3 regions of the Halomonas sp. Cn5-12 genome follow, and region 1 is predicted to be linked to each of the others. Evidence: predicted binding sites of a transcription regulator. Region 1 holds the regulator's gene; each other region holds the start of a gene.
What was found. The regulator LexA, encoded in region 1, represses DNA repair genes until DNA is damaged. The targets are predictions, from matches to a motif close to TACTGTNTANNTANACAGTA.
Positions count from the first base shown of each region.

Region 2: L1249_RS14655 (LexA family protein) is a predicted target of LexA. The motif match lies at 3,468-3,487, and genes of this name have one in related genera.
Region 3: L1249_RS11045 (DUF1654 domain-containing protein) is a predicted target of LexA. The motif match lies at 3,552-3,571, and genes of this name have one in related genera.

Region 1 covers NZ_JAKGAY010000001.1:39,009-43,659, forward strand. Annotated here, with positions in the region: gene nagZ (beta-N-acetylhexosaminidase) at 1-744, opposite strand, end outside; gene L1249_RS00165 (L,D-transpeptidase) at 827-1,342, opposite strand; gene L1249_RS00170 (TetR/AcrR family transcriptional regulator) at 1,320-1,997, opposite strand; gene lexA (transcriptional repressor LexA) at 2,226-2,903, shown strand; gene L1249_RS00180 (energy-coupling factor ABC transporter permease) at 2,925-3,596, opposite strand; gene purU (formyltetrahydrofolate deformylase) at 3,615-4,469, opposite strand.
Region 2 covers NZ_JAKGAY010000033.1:24,047-28,697, reverse strand. Annotated here, with positions in the region: gene oadA (sodium-extruding oxaloacetate decarboxylase subunit alpha) at 1-886, shown strand, start outside; gene L1249_RS14665 (sodium ion-translocating decarboxylase subunit beta) at 900-2,222, shown strand; gene L1249_RS14660 (IMPACT family protein) at 2,298-2,915, opposite strand; gene L1249_RS14655 (LexA family protein) at 2,943-3,398, opposite strand; gene ccmA (cytochrome c biogenesis heme-transporting ATPase CcmA) at 3,660-4,280, shown strand; gene ccmB (heme exporter protein CcmB) at 4,294-4,651, shown strand, end outside.
Region 3 covers NZ_JAKGAY010000018.1:11,711-16,361, forward strand. Annotated here, with positions in the region: gene L1249_RS11015 (hypothetical protein) at 1-320, shown strand, start outside; gene L1249_RS11020 (hypothetical protein) at 317-637, shown strand; gene L1249_RS11025 (hypothetical protein) at 634-945, shown strand; gene L1249_RS11030 (hypothetical protein) at 1,027-1,554, opposite strand; gene L1249_RS11035 (Y-family DNA polymerase) at 1,585-2,859, opposite strand; gene L1249_RS11040 (LexA family protein) at 2,856-3,305, opposite strand; gene L1249_RS11045 (DUF1654 domain-containing protein) at 3,302-3,535, opposite strand; RNA gene ssrA (transfer-messenger RNA) at 3,739-4,118, opposite strand; gene smpB (SsrA-binding protein SmpB) at 4,163-4,651, opposite strand, start outside.

The DNA of each region.
Region 1 (4,651 bases):
AATACACCCTTTGAACCCCAATGATTCACGCAGCATGCCTAACCAGTTGGGTGAGAACCCTGCAGGGCGAGTATCAAACGCTGAATAAGTCACGTGGGCAGGCATGACACCGTTCAACACACCCGCTAACTCGCGAAACGGCACGAGGTCTCGGGCTTTCAGCTCGGCCAGGGGTCGCTCATCCACTGGCAGCGCAATATGGGAATCCGCCGCCACTCCGCCATGGCCAGGAAAATGCTTACCAACTGCCGCCATGCCAGCTTCATGCAAGCCTTCGATAAAGGCGCGCCCTAGTTGGGCGACATGCTCTGGATCGCTGCTGAAACTACGGTCGCCAATGACGCTGGAGATACCGCTCTCAACATCCAACACTGGCGCAAAACTCATATCCAACCCACAGGCGGCCATTTCCATCCCCAGCAGCCAGCCTGTGTCTTTGGCTAAGGTGAGCCCTGCTACTGGGTCGCTGGCATACAGATCGCCAATTCGCGCCATGGCGGGCAGCTTGGTCACCCCTTTTTTGATCCGCTGGACTCGACCGCCCTCTTGGTCAATACCTAGCAGTAGATCACCACGCACACGACGAATACTGCTGCAGAGCTGCCGCACTTGGTACGCATCTTCGACATTACGGGCGAATAGGATAACGCCGCCCACCGCAGGGTCTTTTAGCAATGTCTTTTCAGCGTTGGATAACTGTGGCCCTTCTAGGTCAAGCATGACCGGGCCAATGGGTTGCGTCATGGGGAGGATCCGACAAAAAGGGCGCCATTTTAGACTAACCGCTTAGCGTGTCAAAATTCTGGCAGGACGCCCGGAAGTGGGCTTAATGCAACCAAACCGGCGTACCGGGTTGGGCGTGTGCAAACAGGTAGTGTAAATCGTGATTTCGCAGGCGGATGCAGCCGTGAGAGGCAGCCACACCCATCGGTTGGTCTTCAGGCGTGCCGTGCAAATAAATGTAGCGCCGCTGGGAGTCCACGTCAGCGCCGCGGTTAACGCCGCGCTCCAGCCCGCAGAGCCACATAATGCGCGTTAGAATCCAGTCTCGCTCAGGGTAATTGGTCGCCAATTCAGGCGAAAATACTTCGCCAGTCCATCGGCGACCACGAAATACCGCATTATCAGGCAAGCCCTTGCCGATAGACGCACGGACATAGTGCCAGCCCAGCGGTGTTTGGCCGCTACCCTCTTGCTGCCCTACGCCAGCAACCCCAGTGGAGATCGTGCACTCATAGTTCACTTCCTTTCCCTGCCACCAGCGCAACCGCTGCCGCTGGGTGTCAATCTCCACCCAACCAGATTGGGAAGGCGGTAATTCAGCTAGCCTGGGCGTTGCCATGGTTTCCCTCTTCAACCGCAGCCGGTAGCGGCGCGTTCATCGCAGCAACAACGACTGGACGTAGCCGCCGCACAAGGTCACGCACCGTCACCTGCTCTTGATAATCCTTTGCAGCAATATCACGCAGGGCATCCAGTCCTGAGAGCGTAAATATCACTGTGCCTAGCATAAAGTGTAGCCGCCAAAAGCGCTCGGCGTCCGGCAGCTCAGGCGTGGCTTTACGCACCAGCTCGGTAAAACGGGTAAATACATCGCCATACTGCTGCTGAATATAGCGACGCAGATGCCCTTGCGCCTGACTGTAGGCTAACCCTAGTAGCCGCATAAATACCTTTAGGCTATTACGTTCGGCGGGCACTGCCAGTACCGTAGTGGCCATGGTCTCTAACAGCACTTCTAGAGGAATAGGCTGGCCTTGATAGTGAGCTTCTAGCTCGTCCAGTGCGGTGTGAAAACGCTCTGAAAATGGATCGAGATAGCGGGAAAACACCGCTTGAATTAGCGCTTTTTTGGAACCAAAGTGGTAGTTCACGGCCGCCAAATTAACCCGGGCCTTGCTGGTGATATTACGCAGCGACGTCTCGGCAAAGCCTCGCTCTGCAAACAGTACCTCTGCAGTATCTAAAATACGCGTTACCGTATCCGATTGGGCCATAGCGCCCTCCAAAAAACAGGTGTTTTAAACATAGCTGAATACTATGTCATAACCCCTGCTGGCTCAATCTCTTATCCAAAGGGTAGTAAGCGTTAACTAAACACTTAACGACTGTCTCGGTTGGGTGTAACTCGTCATGTACTGGACAGAGCAACATACTGTATACTTAAACACATACTGATTAAGCCGACATGTAGCTACTGTCTTTTCACTGTTTTGGAGTTTGGTATGTCGCGTCCACTCACAGCACGTCAGCAGCACGTATTTGATTTTATTGTTAAGACCATGGGTGAGCTTGGCTACCCCCCTACCCGCGCCGAAATTGCCAAAGCGCTGGGATTCCGCTCGCCTAACGCAGCAGAAGAGCATTTGCGTGCGCTCGAGCGCAAAGGCGCTATTCGTATAATTCGCAATACATCACGAGGCATCCGCTTACCTAACCAGGAGCCGCAGGAGCTTACTGAAACGCCAGCGGCTGCAGCACCTGCTACTAATGAGCCGCTGCCCAATGGGCTTCCTGTGATTGGTGAGGTCGCCGCTGGCAGCCCTATCCTTGCGGCTGAACATATTGACCGTTACTGCCCGCTGCCCGCTGAGTACTTCACGCCTAAAGCAGATTACCTGCTACGGGTGCGCGGCCTATCCATGAAAGATGTAGGCATTCTTGAAGGCGACCTTCTGGCCGTGCATCGCACTGACCGCGTTCGCGATGGGCAAATTGTCGTGGCACGATTAGAAGACGAAGTAACGGTCAAGCGTTTTAAACGCCAAGGGCATCAAGTAACACTGATTGCCGAGAACGCAGATTTCGCACCAATTGAGATCGACCTACGCACTCAGCAGCTTGATATTGAAGGCGTGGGTGTTGGTGTTATTCGCGGTGGTAATGGGCAAGCGCTTGGCTAGTTGCCCAACCTGTAAGGCAGGCTACTGCAAGTCGATATAGCGGTGGTCATTAAAGGTGGCCACCCAGCTTGGGTGGTACACTAGTAAAATACTCAGCAGCATACCGGTTATAAATGCCTCTGACGGCATCAGTAACGGTAAAAAGCGGGCATACTCTTGGGCGAGATAGACGGCCTCGGGATCAGTGCCCGCTACGATAATCAGCGCAACAGCAGATAGCCCTCCCCCTAAGGTCGCCAAGGCCGTTCCAAAAAAGCCACAAGCAAATAAAAACACCATCAAATTATCAGGCAACCGACGGTCAACGATTCGCCATACAAAACCGGTCACGGTCGCAGGCACAATACCTGTCACCAGCATATTTGCCCCCATTAGCGACCAATCGTTTCTGCCAATAGCCACCATGGCGACATTAATCATCACATTGCTGATCAACGCCAGCGGCATTTTAAAGACTAGCGTCATCAGCACCGTAAACACCAAGTGAAGCGTTAACCAGTCCACCGCTTGCGCACGCAATTGCCACATCAACATGATGGCCAACGTAGCTGCCATCCAGCGGTGCTGAAGCGCTGTATCCTCAAGCAGTGGCCGCCAGGGGCGCAGGCATAAGCACCAGACGATGACACCCAACGATAAAAGCCACGTCATCACGAGTGCCCACGGTGCCAATACGCTTTGTGCAAACGACATAGCGCCCCCTTCTGCCGATTAGCTAAAAACGACCGTTTTGTTGCCGTGAATTAGCACGCGATCTTCTAGGTGCCAACGCAGCCCCCGCGCCAATACCGCTTTTTCCACATCGCGACCAAAACGTACCAAATCAGTAGGCGTGTGACAGTGGCTGACCCGGTGAATGTCCTGCTCAATTATGGGGCCTGCATCCAGCTCTTCTGTCACATAGTGGCAAGTTGCCCCAATCAGTTTCACGCCCCGCTCATAGGCTTGATGATACGGCTTGGCACCCGCAAAGGAAGGCAAGAAGCTGTGATGAATGTTAATCACGCGTCCTGCATACCGTTCGCAAAGCGAAGGCGGCAGAATTTGCATATAGCGTGCCAGCACTATGCAGTCAGCGCGGGCAGCATCAATCTGCTCCTGCACCTGTTCAAAAGCCGTTTGTTTATTAGCCGGGTCAACTGGTACATGATGATAAGGGATGCCATACCATTCAGTCAGCGAGCGCATATCATCGTGATTAGAGATAACGCCGACAATATCGCAATCCAACTCACCTGCCTGCCAGCGGTAGAGAAGGTCCACCAAACAGTGGGATTCCCGAGACACCATCAACACCACACGGCGGCGCTTTTGGGTATCCACCAGCGACCACTGCATATCAAATTCAGCCGCCACCGGCTCAAACGACGTGCGCAGTGCTTCCGCCGACATACCCAGAGAATCCGCCAGAATCTCGTAACGCATAAAAAAGCGGCCAGTCTCTAAGTCAGAGTGCTGGCTGGCTTCGGTAATTGAGCCGCCTTGTTGAGCAATAAAACTTGAGACACGCGCCACGATGCCCACTTGATCTGGGCAGGAAACAACTAAACGATAGTAATGAGACATAACAAACACTCTTAACGTATTTAACGGCACGCTCGCCAAGCACCTGCCTACCAGCAGGTAAACCACATTAGCGGCGGTAGTGTACCGTAAGCACGATGAGGAAGCATCGTGGTCAGGTGCCGCGATGATTGTTACCCGCCCCCCGCTTCCCGTATAGTTAAGGAATTACTTTCTAGGCTTTT
Region 2 (4,651 bases), on a different contig from region 1:
CAACATGGAAAGCCAGCTAAAAGAGCAGGGCGCTGGCGACAAGCTGGATGACGTGCTGAGCGAAATCCCCCGCGTACGCGAAGACCTCGGCTTTATTCCGTTGGTGACGCCCACCTCACAGATTGTGGGTACTCAGGCGGTTATGAACGTCATGATGGGTGAGCGCTACAAGTCGATCTCTAAAGAAGTGCAGGCGCTGCTGAAGGGCGAATACGGCTCTGCCCCGGCACCCTTCAATGCCGAATTGCAAAAGCGTGTACTGGAAGGCGGCGAGCCGATTACTTGCCGCCCGGCAGATAACCTCTCTCCAGAAATGGACAAGCTCGCGGCCGAGCTGAAAGAGAAAGCCAGCGCCGATAGCATTCGCCTTGCCGAGGGCGAGCGGGAAGTGGATGACGTGCTGACCTATGCGCTGTTCCCGCAGATTGGCCTGAAATTCCTCAAAAACCGCGACAATAAAGACGCCTTTGAGCCTGCGCCCGAAGCGCCTCAGGCAGCCGCCCCAGCTAAGGCAGAGGCTCCCGCAGCAGCACCTGCGCCTGCCGGTGGTCCGGAAACCTACACCGTGAAGCTCAACGGTAAGGCTTACGTGGTCGAGGTGTCGGAAGGTGGCGAGATTGGCGATATTCAGGAGCAGCCTGCTGCACAGTCTGAGGCCGCCGCCCCAGCGCCCAGCGGTGAAAGCATCGATGCGCCGCTGGCCGGTAACATCTTCAAGGTGAATGTACGCCCAGGCGACCAAGTGGCCGAAGGCGATGTGGTGATTATCCTGGAAGCCATGAAGATGGAAACCGAAGTGCGTGCCAGCAGTGCCGGTACGGTATCGAAAGTCAACGTCAGCGAAGGCGATAGCGTCGCTGTTGGCGATGCACTGATTGAGCTTTAAGGGCAACTCGGGAATGGATAAATTAATTACCTTATGGGAAGGCTCCGGGCTCTATAATCTGGAGCTGGGCCAAGCGGTTATGATCCTGGTAGGGCTTGGGTTGCTCTACCTGGCGATCTACAAGAAGTTTGAGCCCCTGCTGCTGGTGCCAATCGGGTTTGGCGGTATTCTTGCCAATATTCCTGAGGCAGGCTTGGCGATTTCAGCGCTGGATCAAGCGATTGAAGTCGCCAAGCCCGCCGTGCTGCAGCAAATGGCTACAGCGTTGGGCGCGACGCTAGATCCGCTGACTGGGGTAGAGGGTTGGCGCGAGACGCTGAAAGCGATTGCCCATGATTCGGCGGCGCCGGATCAGCTGCGCGCCGCGAAAGATATTGCAGTGAGCGTCGGCTACAGCGACGGCATGCTGTATAACTTCTACAAGGTTGCCATTGGTTCTGGTATCGCGCCGCTACTGATCTTCATGGGCGTAGGGGCGATGACCGATTTTGGCCCGCTGCTGGCCAATCCGCGTACGCTGTTTTTAGGGGCGGCGGCGCAGTTCGGTATCTTTGCCACGCTGTTTGGGGCGGTGCTGCTGACCTCCATGGGCATCATGGATTTCTCGCTCAATCAGGCGGCAGCGATTGGTATTATCGGCGGGGCAGATGGCCCGACCTCTATCTATGTGTCCAGCGTACTTGCGCCGGAGCTGCTGGGGGCGATTGCCGTGGCGGCCTATGCCTATATGGCGCTGGTGCCATTGATCCAACCGCCGATCATGCGTCTGCTGACCACTGAAAAAGAGCGCAAGATCACCATGACGCAGCTGCGTCCGGTCTCCAAGCTCGAAAAAGTGGTCTTCCCGCTGATGCTGTTGATCGCTGTGGCGCTGTTTCTACCGGACGCGGCACCTCTGCTAGGCATGTTCTGCTTTGGTAACCTGATGCGCGAGTGCGGTGTGGTTGAGCGCCTTTCCGATACCGCGCAAAACGCGCTGATCAATATCGTGACGATCATCCTCGGGCTCTCTGTGGGCTCGAAACTGATGGCCGATAGCTTCCTGGCGTTTGAAACCCTGGGTATTCTGGGACTGGGGATCGTAGCCTTCGGCATCGGCACCGCCGCTGGCGTATTGATGGCCAAGCTGATGAACCTAGTCAGCAAAATGCCCATCAACCCGCTGATTGGCGCGGCGGGTGTGTCTGCCGTGCCGATGGCGGCGCGTGTGGCGAATAAGGTGGGTCTGGAAGCGAACCCGCATAACTTCCTACTGATGCACGCCATGGGGCCGAACGTTGCTGGGGTCATTGGTTCGGCAGTGGCTGCCGGTGTGATGATCAAGTACCTGGGCTAAGCGGCTAGTTAGACAGCACGTCTGCCGCTATAGAACGCGGCTTACCGAGCAAGCGCTCGTGTAAGCCGCGTTTTTTTATGTTCGCTGTAGCTCAATGGATGTTTTAAGGCGGTTTTCCAGTCCGCTGATATCCAGCTCGACATCGCGTGGCCAGCCAATGGTTAAGCTCACTCCGTTGCCATCGTACTCCGCCTGTTGCACGGGCAGTGCCTGCTCGTCGCACCAAGCGCGGGCTTGCGCTTCGTGGGCGAAGCGGACCTTTAATAAATAGCTATCCCGCTCGACGACTTCCCGGGTGGGCAGCGTTTCCAGCCCGGCATTGACCGCCTGCGCATAAGCGCGTGCCAAACCTCCGGTACCTAACTTGGTGCCGCCAAAGTAGCGAATCACCACGCAACCAATTTCGCCAATCTGGCTGCCCTGCAACGCCTGGAACATCGGACGGCCTGCGGTTCCGCCGGGCTCGCCGTCGTCGGAAAAGCCAATATGCGTTTGCTCTCCAGGAGGTCCGGCGATAAACGCAGTGCAGTGATGGCTGGCATTCGGGTGGGCAGCTTTGGCCGCTTGAAGCAGCGCGTCGAAGGCGTCGGTGGTAGGAGCGTGGCACACCCAGGCCAAGAACTGACTCTTTTCAACGTCAATCTCGGCGGTGTGCCATGTCTCAGGGGCTAAATCAGGGACTCGATAGCGCAAATAGTACTCCCAGCAGGGTGGATAACGTTAATGGTGCCGGGTTTCCGTTGCGTGGTGGGCTACGCCCATTACCATGCCCAGCACCTGGATATCACAATTATGCAGGAAGACTTCGGACATCGCTGCATCTTCGGGCCATAAATGAATGCCTAAACGGCTGATAGAGAGCTGCTTCAGCGCCACTTCCCGCTGGTTAATCGTTGCTACGACGGTTTCTTGATGAGCGTCGTGCTGGTGGCGATGAATGATGATGACATCGCCGTCGAAGAGGTTGCAGTCGCGCATGCGATCGCCGCGAATACGCAGGGCGTAGGTGTTGCGACGTGTGACGCGAGGGGGTGTGCACGCTTGGCGCGCATGTGATGAGGCGCTGCGAGACGCTAGTGGGGTAGGCGTCGATGGCGCTACCGGTTGAGACAGCGTCTGAGAGGGTACGTAAGAAGGTACGTGAGACGTTACCTGAGGGGATAGGCAAATCGTCATAGTGTGTTCTCCCATGCAGCGCCCGTTGCCAAGGCGTTTGATTGAGTCGATAGCTGTAGTTTTATTCTGTGGTGTCTATTTATACAGTTGTTACAGTATAAGCCTGTTTTTGCATACAGTGCTAGTGCTGTCTCACACCTGGGTTTCTTACGCGGAAATTGAGACAGGTCACGCTGCGACCCAAGACCGCAGAGCGTGACTGGCGAGAAAGGGCCTTTCCGTGTAGAGTTCGACCCAAAATCAACGTGCCTGGAGTGTCTTTTGAGCCTGTGCCTGCAAGCCCGACAATTGGCCTGTGAACGCGACGACCGTTGGCTGTTTGAAGGGCTCGATCTCGATATCCAAAGCGGTGAGATCGTGCGCATTGAAGGCCCCAACGGCAGCGGCAAGACAACGCTGCTGAAAATACTCTCCGGGCAATTAACCGATTACCGTGGCGAGCTTTACTGGAATGGCGAACCCATGCGCCAAGCCCGTGAACATTTTCTCGCCAATTTACTCTATTTAGGTCATGCCCCAGGCGTGAAAGCAGGCCTGTCACCGCTGGAAAATCTAGCTTGGTATCAGGCGCTTAGCGGAGAAAAGGGCAGCGAGCCTGCACGTGAGGCAGCGTTGGCTGCCGTTGGGTTGGCGGGGTTTGAAGATGTTCCTGCCGGCCAGCTTTCCGCCGGGCAGCAGCGGCGCGTGGCGCTGGCACGCCTGACCCTGACCCAGCGGGCGCTGTGGGTGCTCGACGAGCCTTTCACCGCGATTGATCGCCAAGGGGTGGCGGCGTTAGAGGCGCAGCTGGTGGCGCATGCGCAGTCTGGCGGCTGCGTTCTGGTCACTACTCACCACGCGTTGACCGAGTCACCTGTGCTTAGGCGCATTCAGCTGGGGTAAGAAGGAGACAGCGTTGCAACGTTCACACGCTCAACTGAGCACCCCAGAGGTGGCTATCCATGCTCCCCAGGGCGGTCTGCTGGTGGCCATAAAGGCAACCCTCAAACGCGACCTCACCCTGATGCTGCGCCGTCGTGGCGAAGTGCTCAATCCGCTGGTGTTCTTTGCGCTGGTGATTACCCTGTTTCCCATTGGTATTTCACCGGATCCAGAGCTGTTGGCAAGCATTGCGCCAGGGCTTTTATGGGTGGCCGCACTGCTCGCGGCACTGCTTTCGCTGGATAGCCTGTTTCGCAGCGACTACGACGATGGCAGCCTGGAACAACTATTACTGGCACCCCAGCCGCTGGCGGCGCTGGGGTTGGCAAAAG
Region 3 (4,651 bases), on a different contig from region 1:
TTTATCTAAAGTTCGCCAACGGAACCCTCATTTGCTACGGCAATAAGTCGGTTAACTTCAATATTGATGCAGCTTATGGGGCGCTTTATGCGTCAGGTTTCACGGAAACTATTACGTTTCCTCATCCGTTTTTGGGGGCACCTTACGGGCTAGATACCACAGTTGCAGATGGCTCAGGTACCCGAGGTGCTTTGTTCTCCATCAAGCCCGCGTCTCCATTGGAAACTTCGGTGGCGATACGCGCTATTGCTGTTTCCATGTTAACCGCTGCTCAGTTCAACGTTAGTTACCTCGCCATAGGCAACTGGAGAGCTTTATGAAATTGACGATACACCTATCGCCCGTTGTGCGTGATAACGCCACGACTGTCAGCGTCAACAACACCACATTAACGGTTGATGGCATCGACTATGACCTCCGCGAATTGCCCGATGGTGCCACAGCGATTCACCCTGCACTGGGCAAGGTAACCCGCCAAGGCAGCGAATACGCGTGCACGATCACGTTAGGGCATGCGCCTACGGCACCGCATGCAACGCGTTTTCCTGAGCCAATCCTGCTAGAAAATCACAGTGGAACTGTCGACCTGCCCTTGCATGATGCACTGCCTACCGCCGAAGAGGAGCCAAACGCATGAGCTGGTTAAATGATGCGAACGTGATCTTGCCCAAAAGCGAAACGGAGCAGCTAGAGCGTTGGCGGGAGAGTGCATTCATCACGCCACGGCAGGCGCGTCTTGTGCTGGCCAAGCATGGCCTGCTGACTGGCGTTGCCGATGCCATCGCAGCGATTGAAGACGAGCAGCAGCGGCAGGTGGCTGAGATCGAGTGGGAGTATGCCACCACGATTGAGCGCTCAGCGCCGTGGGTGAATGTGCTGTATGGGTCGTTGGGGTTATCGCAGGAGGGGGTGGACGAGCTGTTTAGAGAGGCGGCGTTGCTTTAGGGCAACAAAACGCAACAGCACACGGACCGAGATAGATCGGTTTTGTGTTCGATCCAGCGCGCCCCCCCCTTTGGGGGCGTTTTAGCCAGACTTTGAGGATTTAAAAAAATTTAAGGTTGCAGAAAATGCTTGCTTTAAGCGGCTGTATAAATGAGACAAAGGATGAGAAAGCTCTTGTTGAGATATTTCCACTAATTCCCTAAGAAGCTGCTTGTGCTTGATTGTGTCTTCTTCTGCTAACTCTTCACTCGAAAGCTCAGGAAGTAAATGTGAATCGTCATAAAGGTAAGCTTCAATTTTATTGATGGCTTTGTCGCTAAGGAAGATAAAGTGGCTGTCGGTGGTTTTCTCAATGTCTTCTTTTGCTGATTGTGATTCCTTTAAGAGCTTGGGTAGGGTACTGTCGTAGTCGCCGTTATTCTGAGAGTCGTACATTGCCTTAAAACTCTCAGAGTATCTTATTGATTTCTTTATACCGCTAATTACTTCTGCATAAGCTGAAGCCTTTCTATCCCAAGCCCTTTCGTCACGGTACCTCCGCGATGCGAATATAGTAGTCAAAAAAGAGGATAAAAAGGCAGCAATTATTGCCGCGACTATAGACCACATGCTTGCTTCTCTCTCGGCTATAATAAATATTTAAGATGTCGCATTAGGAAGCTCATCCCACCTCGTAGTATACCTAGGCGTTCGGTTCTCGCAACGCAACTCCCAAGCATTTACCTTCCTCGGCATACCCAGCCGCACCGTATTTTTTCCATGTTCCCGATTTAGCTTATCAAGCGTGGCCATCAGCTTTTCATTGCGTTCTCGCTTCTCATTGCTCTGATGTTCACCCAGTAGCCCAAGCTGCTCATTGTGGTGATCGCACAGATCCAAAAGCATGACGCCGCATTTTTGATACCAGATCCCGCTTTTGAATATCTGCTCCAGTCCGGCCATCGCAGCGCGTATCAAGTCGCGGCTATCGCACGTGGCATAGGGCAGGGGAATGACGATGCTCTTGCTATAACTGGGTAGGTCCTGCCTGAAACGATTCGTGCGCACGAAAACCATAATGGCTTGGGCAAGCCCCTGTTGCTTGCGTAGCTTCTCGCCAGCGCGGCTGGTGTGGGTGCGTACGGCTTCGCGCAAGTCCGTTTTGTTCTGAGTGAGGCGCCCAAAGGATCGGCTGACCATGATCTGCTTTTTAGGCTGGGTCATATCATCCAGTGGAATGCAGTCTTCACCACGTAGCTCGTAGACGATGCGCTCCATCACCACCGAGAAGTGCTTGCGTAGGTGCTTGGGACTGGCCTCTCTGAGTTGCCAGGCCGTCTCTATACCGAGTGTGCGCAAACGTGCAGCACTTCGACCGGCCACGCCCCAGATCTCTGTCACCGGCAACTGCTGCAGAAATGCTCGGGTGTTGTCGCTGCCTGGCTCCATCATCATCACGCCATCAAAGCAGGCCTCTTTTTTGGCACGATGGTTAGCGATCTTCGCCAACGTTTTGGACGTGCTGAGGCCTACACTAACGGGTATGCCGGTATCACGACGCACCTGGTAGCGCATTGCCTGGCAGCGCTCGATCAGAGTTTCAGTAGGGAAGCCTTCAAAGGAAAGGAATGACTCATCGATGGAGTACACGTCAACGTGGGGCGTGTGTTGGCTAAGCACATCGGTGACGCGTCTGCTCATATCGCCATAGAGCGCGTAGTTTGAGCTCAGCAGGATGCACTGGCGGCGTATGTGCGGTTCGATCTGGTGGGCAGGAGCGCCCATGGCCACGCCCAGTTGCTTGATCTCTTGCGAGCGCGCCACCACGCAACCATCGTTATTCGACAGTACGCCGACCGGTCGACCTTCAAGCTTAGGGTTAAAGACTCGCTCACAGCTTACGTAGAAGTTGTTGCAATCGACTAAGGCGATCATACGGTGAAGCCTGGGGCCAAAGCGTGAATGTTATGGGTGACAACGCCCCACACTTGGCATTCCCGGCCTTCGAGCGGTATCGGCCGAAACTCAGGGTTAGCCGCAAACAAGTAGTGGCGGTTGCCCATTACGCTGTAGCGCTTGCAGGTCAGCTCACCGTCTACGCTCATGATGACGATATGACCTGGCTTGGGCTCTATCGAGCGATCGACAATCAGCAGGTCGCCGTCATAGATACCCACGCCTTCCATGCTGGTGCCTTTGGTGCGTAGGAAATAGGTAGCGCTGGGGTGCTGAATCAAATGCTCTACTAGATCCAGCTCGCCTTCCAAATAGTCATCGGCAGGACTAGGAAACCCGGTGCGCACTTCACCCGCAGCGAGTGGCAGCTTTACCGGTGGGGCAGTAGTGTCAACGCGGCCCATGATGGTCAGGTGAATGCTCATGCCATCGATTCCTCAGGATTCCAGCGCAGGCGTACATGCTCGGCTGTATCGTCGAGAGGGATCATCGTCACGTTCTCGACGGTGCTTAGGTCTGCCAGCAGCTGTGCCCAATCTTCCGCAGTGTCGTCGGGCTGACGTTGGATCTCAACACAGTGCTTTGACTGAGCGGCAGGGCTGCCGATCTTGCGCTTCACGCGCTCGACCAGGGCTTGGTACGTTTTCTCTGACATAAGCGCCTCCTTAAATAGCTGGTGTTATATACAGTATTTAGGTGCGAGTATAGCCAGTGACGTTATCGAACGCTAGTGGGAAGGTATCAGGGAGCAGGCTGTAAAAGCTGACTAAAAAACTGACCACGCTATGCCTAAACAGGCCATTCTCAGACGACAGGCACAAAAAAAGCACCCGTAGGTGCTTGATTTGCATAGTAAGGTGGTGGAGGCGGCGGGAATTGAACCCGCGTCCGCCAGCACGCGCCCATTGGCTCTACATGCTTAGATTCCGTCATTTGCTTTAGCGCGACTGACTCCGACGGTCAGGATTCAGCCACGCGAGCCTTCTAAAGTTTAACGGTTGACGAGAAGACACCGCCAACCGCGGTCCTATCAGCTTTAGCTCATATCCCCGCAGTGATGAATAGGCACATCACCTTGGGGCCAGACAAGAAGCTAGCAGGGTTTAAGCTGCCAGCGCGCCTTGAGCGTAGTTTTCGTCGTTTGCGACTATTTTTCGTGATGTGGTATTTACGAGATACATCACGCTCTCGGCATGCACCGCAGGGTTTGTCACCGGCGTCGAAACCATGTCGCCCCCTTAGTCAGAGCCGTATTCTAACGTGCTCATCGCTAATTGACCAGTTATGCCTTGTTATGTTCCCGCATAATTCGACCTTTTTGGCGATTCCAGTCGCGGTCCTTCTCAGTGGCCCGCTTATCATGGAGTTTCTTACCGGTTACCAGCGCCAGCTCGCACTTCACTTTGTTGCGCTTCCAGTAGAGCTTGAGCGGCACACAGGTGTGGCCCTTGTCCTGGGTGACCGAAAAGATTTTGGCGATCTCTTTACGGTGAAGCAGCAGCTTACGAGTTCGCGTGGGATCAGCAATTTCATGGGTGCTGGCCGTATTCAGCGGCATAATATGGCTGCCCAGCAGGAACGCTTCGCCGTTGCGAATTAAAATGTAGGTGTCGGTGAGCTGCGCTTTACCAGCACGCAGGCTTTTCACTTCCCAGCCAGCCAGCGCTAAACCCGCTTCGAAGGTTTCGTCGATATGGTACTCAAATCGTGCCTTCTTGTTCTGGGCAATGACACTGCTGCCGGGGCCCTTGCTGTTACCTTTCTTAGTGGC